DNA from 2 places in the Paenibacillus sp. FSL K6-1566 genome. Region 2 is predicted to be linked to the other one. Evidence: a T-box and tRNA genes for the amino acid it is inferred to sense, from the RefSeq annotation. Region 2 holds a T-box; the other holds one or more tRNA genes.
What was found. A T-box is a leader RNA that pairs with one kind of tRNA and senses whether it is charged. The one in region 2 lies ahead of NST08_RS07510 (arginine--tRNA ligase), so its partner is inferred to be a tRNA-Arg.
Positions count from the first base shown of each region.

Region 1: it encodes a tRNA-Arg, which carries the amino acid that the T-box ahead of NST08_RS07510 (arginine--tRNA ligase) is inferred to sense. The anticodon was not compared.

Region 1 covers NZ_JBBOSR010000001.1:219,288-223,708, forward strand. The annotation lists gene NST08_RS01055 (PdaC/SigV domain-containing protein) at 1-814, shown strand, start outside; gene NST08_RS01060 (hypothetical protein) at 1,110-1,556, opposite strand; gene clpP (ATP-dependent Clp endopeptidase proteolytic subunit ClpP) at 1,687-2,283, opposite strand; tRNA gene NST08_RS01070 (tRNA-Arg) at 2,448-2,522, opposite strand; gene NST08_RS01075 (sugar-binding transcriptional regulator) at 2,786-3,829, shown strand; gene gap (type I glyceraldehyde-3-phosphate dehydrogenase) at 3,948-4,421, shown strand, end outside.
Region 2 covers NZ_JBBOSR010000001.1:1,769,892-1,774,312, forward strand. The annotation lists gene NST08_RS07505 (hypothetical protein) at 1-48, shown strand, start outside; gene NST08_RS07510 (arginine--tRNA ligase) at 190-2,055, opposite strand; T-box leader at 2,120-2,346, opposite strand; gene NST08_RS07515 (EamA family transporter) at 2,402-2,830, opposite strand; tRNA gene NST08_RS07520 (tRNA-Arg) at 3,010-3,083, opposite strand; gene NST08_RS07525 (hypothetical protein) at 3,444-4,283, shown strand.

The DNA of each region.
Region 1 (4,421 bases), 1.6 Mb from region 2:
TGATTCGAAAAACCGTACGTATACCCTGAACGCCGGCTATCATCAACTAATTGCCGTTGTGTATGATTCGAAGGAAATCGGCTTGTTGGTCAACGGCCTCTATGCCGGAGAGCCTGGGGGTCAAATCCTCAACGGACGGCTCTATCTGCCGTTCAAGACGGTCAGCGAATACTTAGGGATCCAGGGACAATGGAGTCCGTCCTCGAAGACGCTCAGCTTGACGAAGAAGCAGAGCGATCTAACGATCAAATCGGAAACGTTGAAGAAGACGATCCAGGGCGTGGAAGCTGCTGCGAGTTATCCGGTTGTCAGCGGCCTAAGCAATGGCGAGGCCCAAACTCAAATCAACAGCGTATTGAAAAAGCATGCGGAAAGCGTGATCGCCCGCGCAGAGGAAAGCATCAAGGAGCTTCCTCCGGGTGAAGACAGCTTCCCTTATGCCTTCGAAGGCAATTTTGTGGTCCACTACAACAAGGACGGCTTGCTGAGTGTTACGGCGCATGATTATTCCTATCTCGGCGGCGCGCACGGCATGACCTTCAAGAACAGCTTCACGTTCTCCCTGAAGGATGGAAAGCTGCTGAAGCTTGGCGATTTCATCGACCTGAAGGGCAAGAAGAAGAAGCTCGACAACCGCGTCTTGAGCGAGTTGAAGAAGGGCGGGGGCTACCTTGGCGGATTCGAAGGAGTTCCGGAAGATGCGGAATTCTATCTGAAGGATAACGCCGTGGTCCTGTACTTCCAGCTGTATGAATACACGGCTTATGCCTACGGCTTCCCTGAATTTGAATTGAAGCTGAAGGAATGGAAATAAGGATGGGAACCGCAGGTTCTGAACCATGGGATAACTGAATCCTAGGGGGCGCGAGGCCTGTGACCGTTTGATACACTGTGATGTAAAGATGCAACAATGTGCCGGAATACAAAAAGAAATCCCTTGGATCGCAGCCTGAGGTTAACTTCAGGCCTAGCGGCCAAGGGATTTTTGTATGCGTAGGGCATGGCGGAGGGGTCTGCATCACAGTTGGGTATAGCTAATCAGACGGATATGGGCATTCACAAGCTCATGAACCAATTACGAATCCATCCTGAAGGGATCCGATGGAATCTCATGTTGCTTGTTGAGGATCCCTCCGTCTGAAGCGGGAATGTCCAATTCCGTAACCAATTATACCGGCTCCCCAACCAACGGCCGCATGGACAAGAGGATAAACCGTCTCCTCCGAGTGACCGGTGTAGTGGACGAGCCCGTAAAGGGGGACGGCGTAGAGAAGGACGAATGGAATGAGAACGACGTAGAGCTTCAGCAAGTAGCCGACGACCATGAAGAACACGCCGACGAGCCAATAAGCCGAGAACCAGCGGGGGTAGAATGTCTGATTGGTATACCCCATCACAAAACCGGAGAACAGAAGCAGAAGGACAAGAACAATGGAGGCAACTCCATGAATTGCATGCGGATCGGCGCCGGAAACGGCACGCTCCAGGTTCATGATCAGAAACGGAAGATGGACGAGCACGAGCATGAAAACAAAGGATATTTTAGAGCCGATCATAAGGACCTCCCTGTATATTAGGAATCAACAATGCAATTATACCAGAAATAACCATTGGGGTTGTTCTATACAGACATAAGAAAAAAGGCATGCACCTTTACGTGTGCATGCCTTTTGCATGTATTGCTTCTTATAGTCCTTGCGAAGGCGTCTTCTCCAACACTTGGTCGACGAGACCGTATTCTTTGGCTTCTTCAGCCGTCATGAAGTAGTCGCGGTCGGTATCCTTCTCGATCCGCTCCAGCGGTTGGCCGGTGCGCTCGGCAAGAATACGGTTCAGCTTGTCGCGCATCTTCAGAATGCGGCGTGCCCGGATTTCGATATCCGTTGCTTGACCTTGTGCGCCGCCAAGCGGCTGGTGAATCATGATTTCGCTGTTCGGCAGCGCGTAGCGCTTGCCCTTAGCGCCTGCATTCAGCAGGAATGCACCCATGGAGGCGGCCATACCGACACAGATGGTCGAGACGTCCGGCTTGATGAATTGCATCGTATCGAATATTGCCATCCCCGCGGTGATCGAACCGCCAGGGCTATTGATGTAAAGGTGAATATCCTTCTCCGGATCCTCTGCCGACAAGAACAGCATTTGGGCAATGATGGAATTGGCGACCACGTCATTGACGTCGGAGCCGAGGAAGATTATGCGGTCTTTCAGCAATCTGGAATAGATGTCGTATGCCCGCTCGCCGCGGTTGCTTTGTTCAACGACCATAGGTATAAAACTCACGTGAAAAACCTCCTCATTAAGTGCATCACTAATAAATACTGTTACCGTATTACCCACATGATAAACAATTTTAATCAAAAAGTCAAAGATAGTCAAACTATTGGGCAAAAAAAAGAGCCGTCATGGGCACTTTCGGGTAATTCATATATGAGAAAATTTAAAGATGGCGCGCCCGCGAGGAATCGAACCTCGATCTCAGGCTCCGGAGGCCTACGTCATATCCATTGGACCACGGGCGCATATAAAAAATCAGCAACGAAGATGATTATACCCTATCTAATAGAAAAACACAAGAGCGGATAAAACATTGTTTTGATATATAGAGAGGTTTCGATTTGGCCATAATGTATAAGAATGATGGTTGCAGAGAAATATACGTTCGGACACTTGCAACCTGCATCATTATTGGTTAGAATAGGGGTGGGACTTAAAAGGTTATCCCGGGACATTTTACGTCCAACCGATAGAAGAGCCGAGACGAAAGTTTGCAGGAGTGGAATGCATGCGTAACCTATTAGAAATACAAGAGCAGCTTCTGCCCGATTTGATGTACACCTTTAAACGAAGGTACACGATCCTCCATCAGATCAAGCTGTCCGGGCTGGTCGGCCGACGAACGCTGGCGTCATCCTTATCGATGACGGAACGGGTTCTGCGGGCTGAAACCGATCTTCTGAAAGCGCAGGGACTGATCGAGATTGAGACGCTCGGTATGCGGATCAGCCATGCAGGACTGTGTCTGCTCGAAGAACTGGAGCCGCTCATGAAGGATTTGTTCGGGCTGGTCGAGCTTGAGGAGAAGATCAAGAAGGCCTACGGACTCCGCAAGGTTGTCGTCATTCCCGGTGACAGTGAATCCTCTCCGGAAGTGAAGCGCGAGCTCGGACGTGCCGGAGCAAGAACACTGCTAAGCTTCGTCGAGAACGGCGATACGATCGCCGTCACGGGTGGATCCACGCTCGCCGAAGTCGCGGAGCAGATGTCACCGCTTGCGGCAGGGCCTCTGAAAGGCACATGGTTTGTGCCCGCACGCGGCGGTCTCGGAGAGAGCATGGAAATTCAGGCTAACACGATTGCTTCCAAGATGGCGAAGCGCGTGGGTGCCGAATATCGTCTGCTGCACGTGCCTGATCTCCTTAGCGAGGATGCCTATCAATCCCTAGTGCAGGATCAGCACATCCAGGAGATTGTGGATGTCATCCGACGTTCCCGGATCATTATCCACGGGATCGGCGACGCGATGGAAATGGCCAGAAGACGCAAGCTGGACGAGGACTCGATCCGCAGCCTCCAGCAGGATGGGGCGATTGCCGAATCCTTCGGATACTACTTCAGCGAGGAAGGCGCGGTTGTCCACAAGATGCTGACTCTCGGGCTCCGGCTGGAGGACATCATGCAGACGGAGACGATCATTGGCATTGCCGGCGGCCGAAGCAAAGGCAAAGCGATTCATGCCGTGCTGAAATTCGGGCACGAGGATATCCTCGTTACGGATGAGGCGGCTGCGCTGGAGGTAGAGAAGGAGATCGATGCAGCGGCATCGTAACCTTACGGTCCAGCAAGCATACAGGTGCAAGGCCTCGTTATTCTTTATCCCGTTGTCTTGATCGGCTTAACGGCCGGTCTTGAATATATTAATTTTACAAATATGGAGGGAACTACTCATGGTTAAAGTAGGTATTAACGGTTTTGGACGTATTGGACGCAACGTGTTCCGTGCTGCGCTGAACAACAGCGAAGTAGAAATCGTTGCAATCAACGATTTGACGGACGTAAGCACGCTGGCTCACCTTTTGAAATATGACACGACTCACGGAAGACTGAATGCAACCGTTGAAGCTAAAGAAGGCGCACTGGTTGTAAACGGCCGTGAGATCAAAGTATTTGCTGAGCGCAACCCTGAAGCATTGCCTTGGGCTGAGTACGGCGTAGAAATCGTTGTTGAGTCCACGGGTATCTTTACAGCGAAAGAGAAAGCTTCCGCTCACCTCAAAGGCGGCGCTAAGAAAGTTATTATCTCCGCTCCAGCTACGGACGAGGATATCACTATCGTTATGGGCGTTAACGAAGAGAAATACGATGCTGCTAACCACACCATCATTTCCAACGCTTCTTGCACAACCAACTGCTTGGCTCCA
Region 2 (4,421 bases):
ACAGGCGGGAAGATTCAGGTTAAGCTTACGGTTAGAGGGCTGCAATAGAAGGGGAAATAGCCGTCATCCATCGGGATGGCGGCTATTTTTTGAGGACTGATTCCTGGTCCTTTAGAACCTAAAAGCCTAAGCGTTTACCAGGCAAGTTTCTAGGAAGAAGGAGAGCGGGCGGATGCTCTGCATACGATTTTACATCCGGCTTGGCGTAGGCAGCCCGAGGACGTCCAGCGCATCGCCCAGCGTCTCTTTAAACACCGAGGTCAGCCATACACGGAATTGGAGGACCTCCTCCTCCGCCTTCAGGATCGGGCATGCCGAATAAAAATTGTTAAACCATGAGCACAGCTCGTAAGTGAAGTTGCAAATGGCGCTTGGAGACAGCTCGCGTCCGGCCGTGACGAGGGTGTCCTGCCAAGTGCTGATATGTCTCAGCAAGGCGTGCTCGGCTTTTTCCATGGCAGGAAAATGTACAGGTCTTACTGGCTCCACACCGGATGCCTTCGCTTTATTCAGTACACTCAGCGCTCGTGCATAAGAATAGAGCAGGTATACTCCCGTATTGCCGGATATTTCGGTAGCCTGCTTGAGATCAAATACGACCTCGGTCTGTAGTGCAAAGCGAAGCAGGTAGTAACGGATGGAGGCGATCGCGATTTCGCGGCTGGACAGTCCGTTTTTATCCGAGCGGGTCTCCTCAATGACCTTCTCCACCTGATCGATAAGCTCCGTAATTTTAATACCGATCCCTTGACGCCCGGACATCGCGTAGGAGGCCTTGCCGTCACTCGTATCAATCCCTAGGTCAGCAGCAGCCGACGGACTGAGGGAAACGACCCCGTAACTCACATGACGGAGCTTCTCCGCTTCCTTGACGAACCCCAGGCTTTCGAGCGCCTGCTTGACCATCGCCTGCGGATATTGCTGCCTGTAATCAATAACATTGATTACCATAGAGGCTTTGCCGAACGGCTGCTGCTCGCCGTCAGCGCTTGTTGTCCACACATGCTCCGTAAATTTTTTGTAGGCAAAATCCTTGGCCAAAACCCCGTATTTCCACAAGTGGTACGCGATGTCCTTGGCCGTGTAGGTCAAAATGCCGTTGGAGCGGACAAGCACCTTATCCATGCTGTGCTCGGCCTCCGGATTTCCCGCAGCGTCTTCGCCGCCGGATTGCTTCAGCACCCAGCATCCAGCCAGCCTGCCCTCGGTTTCCTGCTGGAACAGCGGCGTATTCTTCAGCAGCTCGAATGCATAATCCCAGAAGCCCTCTCTTACGATGCTGCTCTCCCACACCAACAGATCATACTCGATGCCGAACTGCTTCATCTCCTCCAAATGCTCTTTAACGATCCGCTCCGCCACGAGGAGTCCGATCCACGCCAAGTTCTGGTGTCCTTCCTCCAGAGCGTGAAGCACTTCGGTTCGATGCTGCACGAGCGAAGGATCCTGCGTATAAGCCCGATTGGTGGCAGAGTATACATCCCAGCAATAATCCCCGAACCGGGCATGCTCTTGTGTGAGCGGAGTATGAAGAAGACCGACGACCGTATCTGCCAGCTGATTCCCCAGATCGTCGATATAGTTATGGACCTCGACTTCATAACCGAGCCTTCTCATCAATCTGACCAGCGTGTCGCCGATACAAGAATTTCGCAGATGGCCGATGTGTGCCGATTTATTCGGGTTGATGGATGTGTGTTCAATGACGATTTTTTCATCCGGGGCAGCAGGCAGCTCGAAACGCTGTCCCGCCCACGCCTCCCAGCGGATGCGGAGATTCAGAAAGCCCGGTGCCGCGACTTCTACGGAAGCTATAAGCTCGAGGAATGGCTCATGCTGATGAAGCTCCTGCTGAATCAGCCCGGCGATTTCAATGGGTGCCTTGCGCAAAACTTTGGCAAGCTGCATGGCGATGTTGGTCGCATAATCTCCATGCTCCATGCTCGCAGGCTGCTCGATACGGACCTGCACGGAATCCGGCAGCTTCGTGCCGAAGCTTTGGCACACCTTGCTTACGGCTTGTTCCAGGCTTTCAATGATAAAGTGACTTAACATAATGGTGAAATCCCCCTTTTAACAGTGACAACCATGTCTGAAAAAATAAAAAAGTCCGCGTCTCCTAAGAGACGAGGACTTATGCTCGCGGTACCACTCTTGTTGTCAACCCCCGAAATTGGAAGGCTGACCCCTTTGCTACGATAACGGTGTAAGCCGGGTCACCCTACTGAAAGTTTCGGATAACCGTCTCCTGGGCCCGTTTCACTGGCGGCTTCGTACCGGTTCCCACCTGTCCCGGCTCGCTTGGACTGAAGCGCGTGCAGCTACTCTCCCAATCACAGAACATCAAAATGATCGAGTTTTCCATATTATAACCAATCTGCTTCGAAAAGCAATACGATTTTTATTTCACCGCAACCAGCAGCGCGCCGACAGCAATCAGAGCAACGCCGGCTGCGTTGATCCAGGAAATTTTTTCACCCAGAAAAACAAAAGCAAGAATGACCGCCATCACGACGCTCAATTTATCGATCGGCCCTACCTGCGATACTTTGCCGTACTTCAGTGCCAGGAAGTAGAACAGCCATGATAAGGCACCGGCAATTCCGCTGAGCACGATGAAGCTGAGCGCCTTTTTCTGCGTTAGAATGTCGCCGAGCTGCGAGAATTTTCCCTGAACCGCTATGACCCCGAGCAAGAACAAAGCCATGATGACTGATCGTATAGCGGTTGCGGAATTCGCGTCGATGTTCTGCAGGCCGATCTTGCCGAAGATGGCCACGAGCGCAGCGGCTACGGCAGACAGCAGCGCGTATATAAGCCACAAAGGCATACGCATCCTCCTCTTTTATGTATGTAGCTTGGCATCACTTTCGAATCCGACAGGGATTCTTTTTTTATAGTATAGGGTTATTGGGAAAAAGCCATTATTTTTTAATTTGGGTATCCCATGGAACGCAAAAAGGATCCCAAGGAACGCAAAAACACCGCCCTAAGGCGGTGTTATTTTTACGTCCCAGAAGGGATTCGAACCCCTGACCGACGGCTTAGAAGGCCGTTGCTCTATCCAGCTGAGCTACTGGGACACATTTTTTTCAAGCAAAAAATATATTATCATATGCTCTGGAATATTTCAACTATATATTTTTGAGAATAGAAGATTTTTGATGCGATTAGATTATGACTAGGCAATCCGGGGTTATATTGATAAAATACGGTTGCTCTTTACTTGATCGGTGATCCCGATCCCTCTAAGTAAGAGAAGGAACCCATGGAACCCGCGCTTTTTTAATCTTGGCGGTACATATGCTATAATCAACGAATATTAAAAACAGGACTAGAAAGGAGGTGTCCTTATCAAGGACTCTTACTCCCCCGAACAAGAGGATAAGAACATCATCCTGTTTCCGAAGACGCTGGATTATTATCAGATTCAGCTAACGGTTATGCTCGAGAATGAACGGTACGGCGAAGCGATGGAGGTGCTGCGGTTTCTGCTGCAATGCAGCGGACAGAATGAGCGGAACTATGAGGAATGGCGGGCCCTTCTGGAATGGCTGGAGGCAGCCTTCCCCGAAGCAGCCGTGCCCCGTGAGAATGATGCCGATACCGAGGAGATCGACGATCCGGACGAAGCGGAAATGACCCGCCAGATGGTTAACGATAAGGTAGCACAGGATGCAGGATATGCGGATAAACTTCTCGCTTCGGTCATGAACGGACCTTTGACCGAGCAGACGATCCTTGCGCTTGAACAGCTGGCCTATCTGGACCGTCCGGAAATCGATGCGGCTCTAGCGGATTGGCTTAGCGAGACCCCGCTTCATCCTCTGCTCCAATTCCGCGTGCTGCAGACGCTGCGCAGACGTGGCATGGAAGGGAGCGTAACGCTTAAGAGAGGACAGGAGGCCGTCGAAATCGAGATTGACTCGGTACCGCTCGATCCATCGGAATTCCCGCCTGCAATAACGAAAATATTGGAACGCGTTGCCGATCAGACAGAGGTTCACGAGCCGACGCTGTTTTATTTCGCTCAGGAATTATGGTCGCAGTTCATTATGGCCATTTACGGAACCTTGGATTACGAGTCCATGCTCGACGAGGATGAGTCTACGCTCGATATTTGGGCCGCAGCATTGCACGACATCGTGTCGGAGAGTTTAAAAGGGTTCCGGAATGAGGACGAAATCCGGCCGTTGTACGGAATTACGGACACCATGCGTTTTCGCTATGAGGGAGCATACCGTTCGTTAAAGCAATTCGTAGCTGCCGGGGCGGAGGAATAGGCAGAGATGGAAAACGTTTACGGTATCGCTCCATAAGGGTACGCCCTTGAAAAAGCATGTAATGTTGTTTATACTATAGTGGTTATTCGGTACGTGATAGATTATTGCGCCGACCACGTGAACTATTTTGGAGGGGAA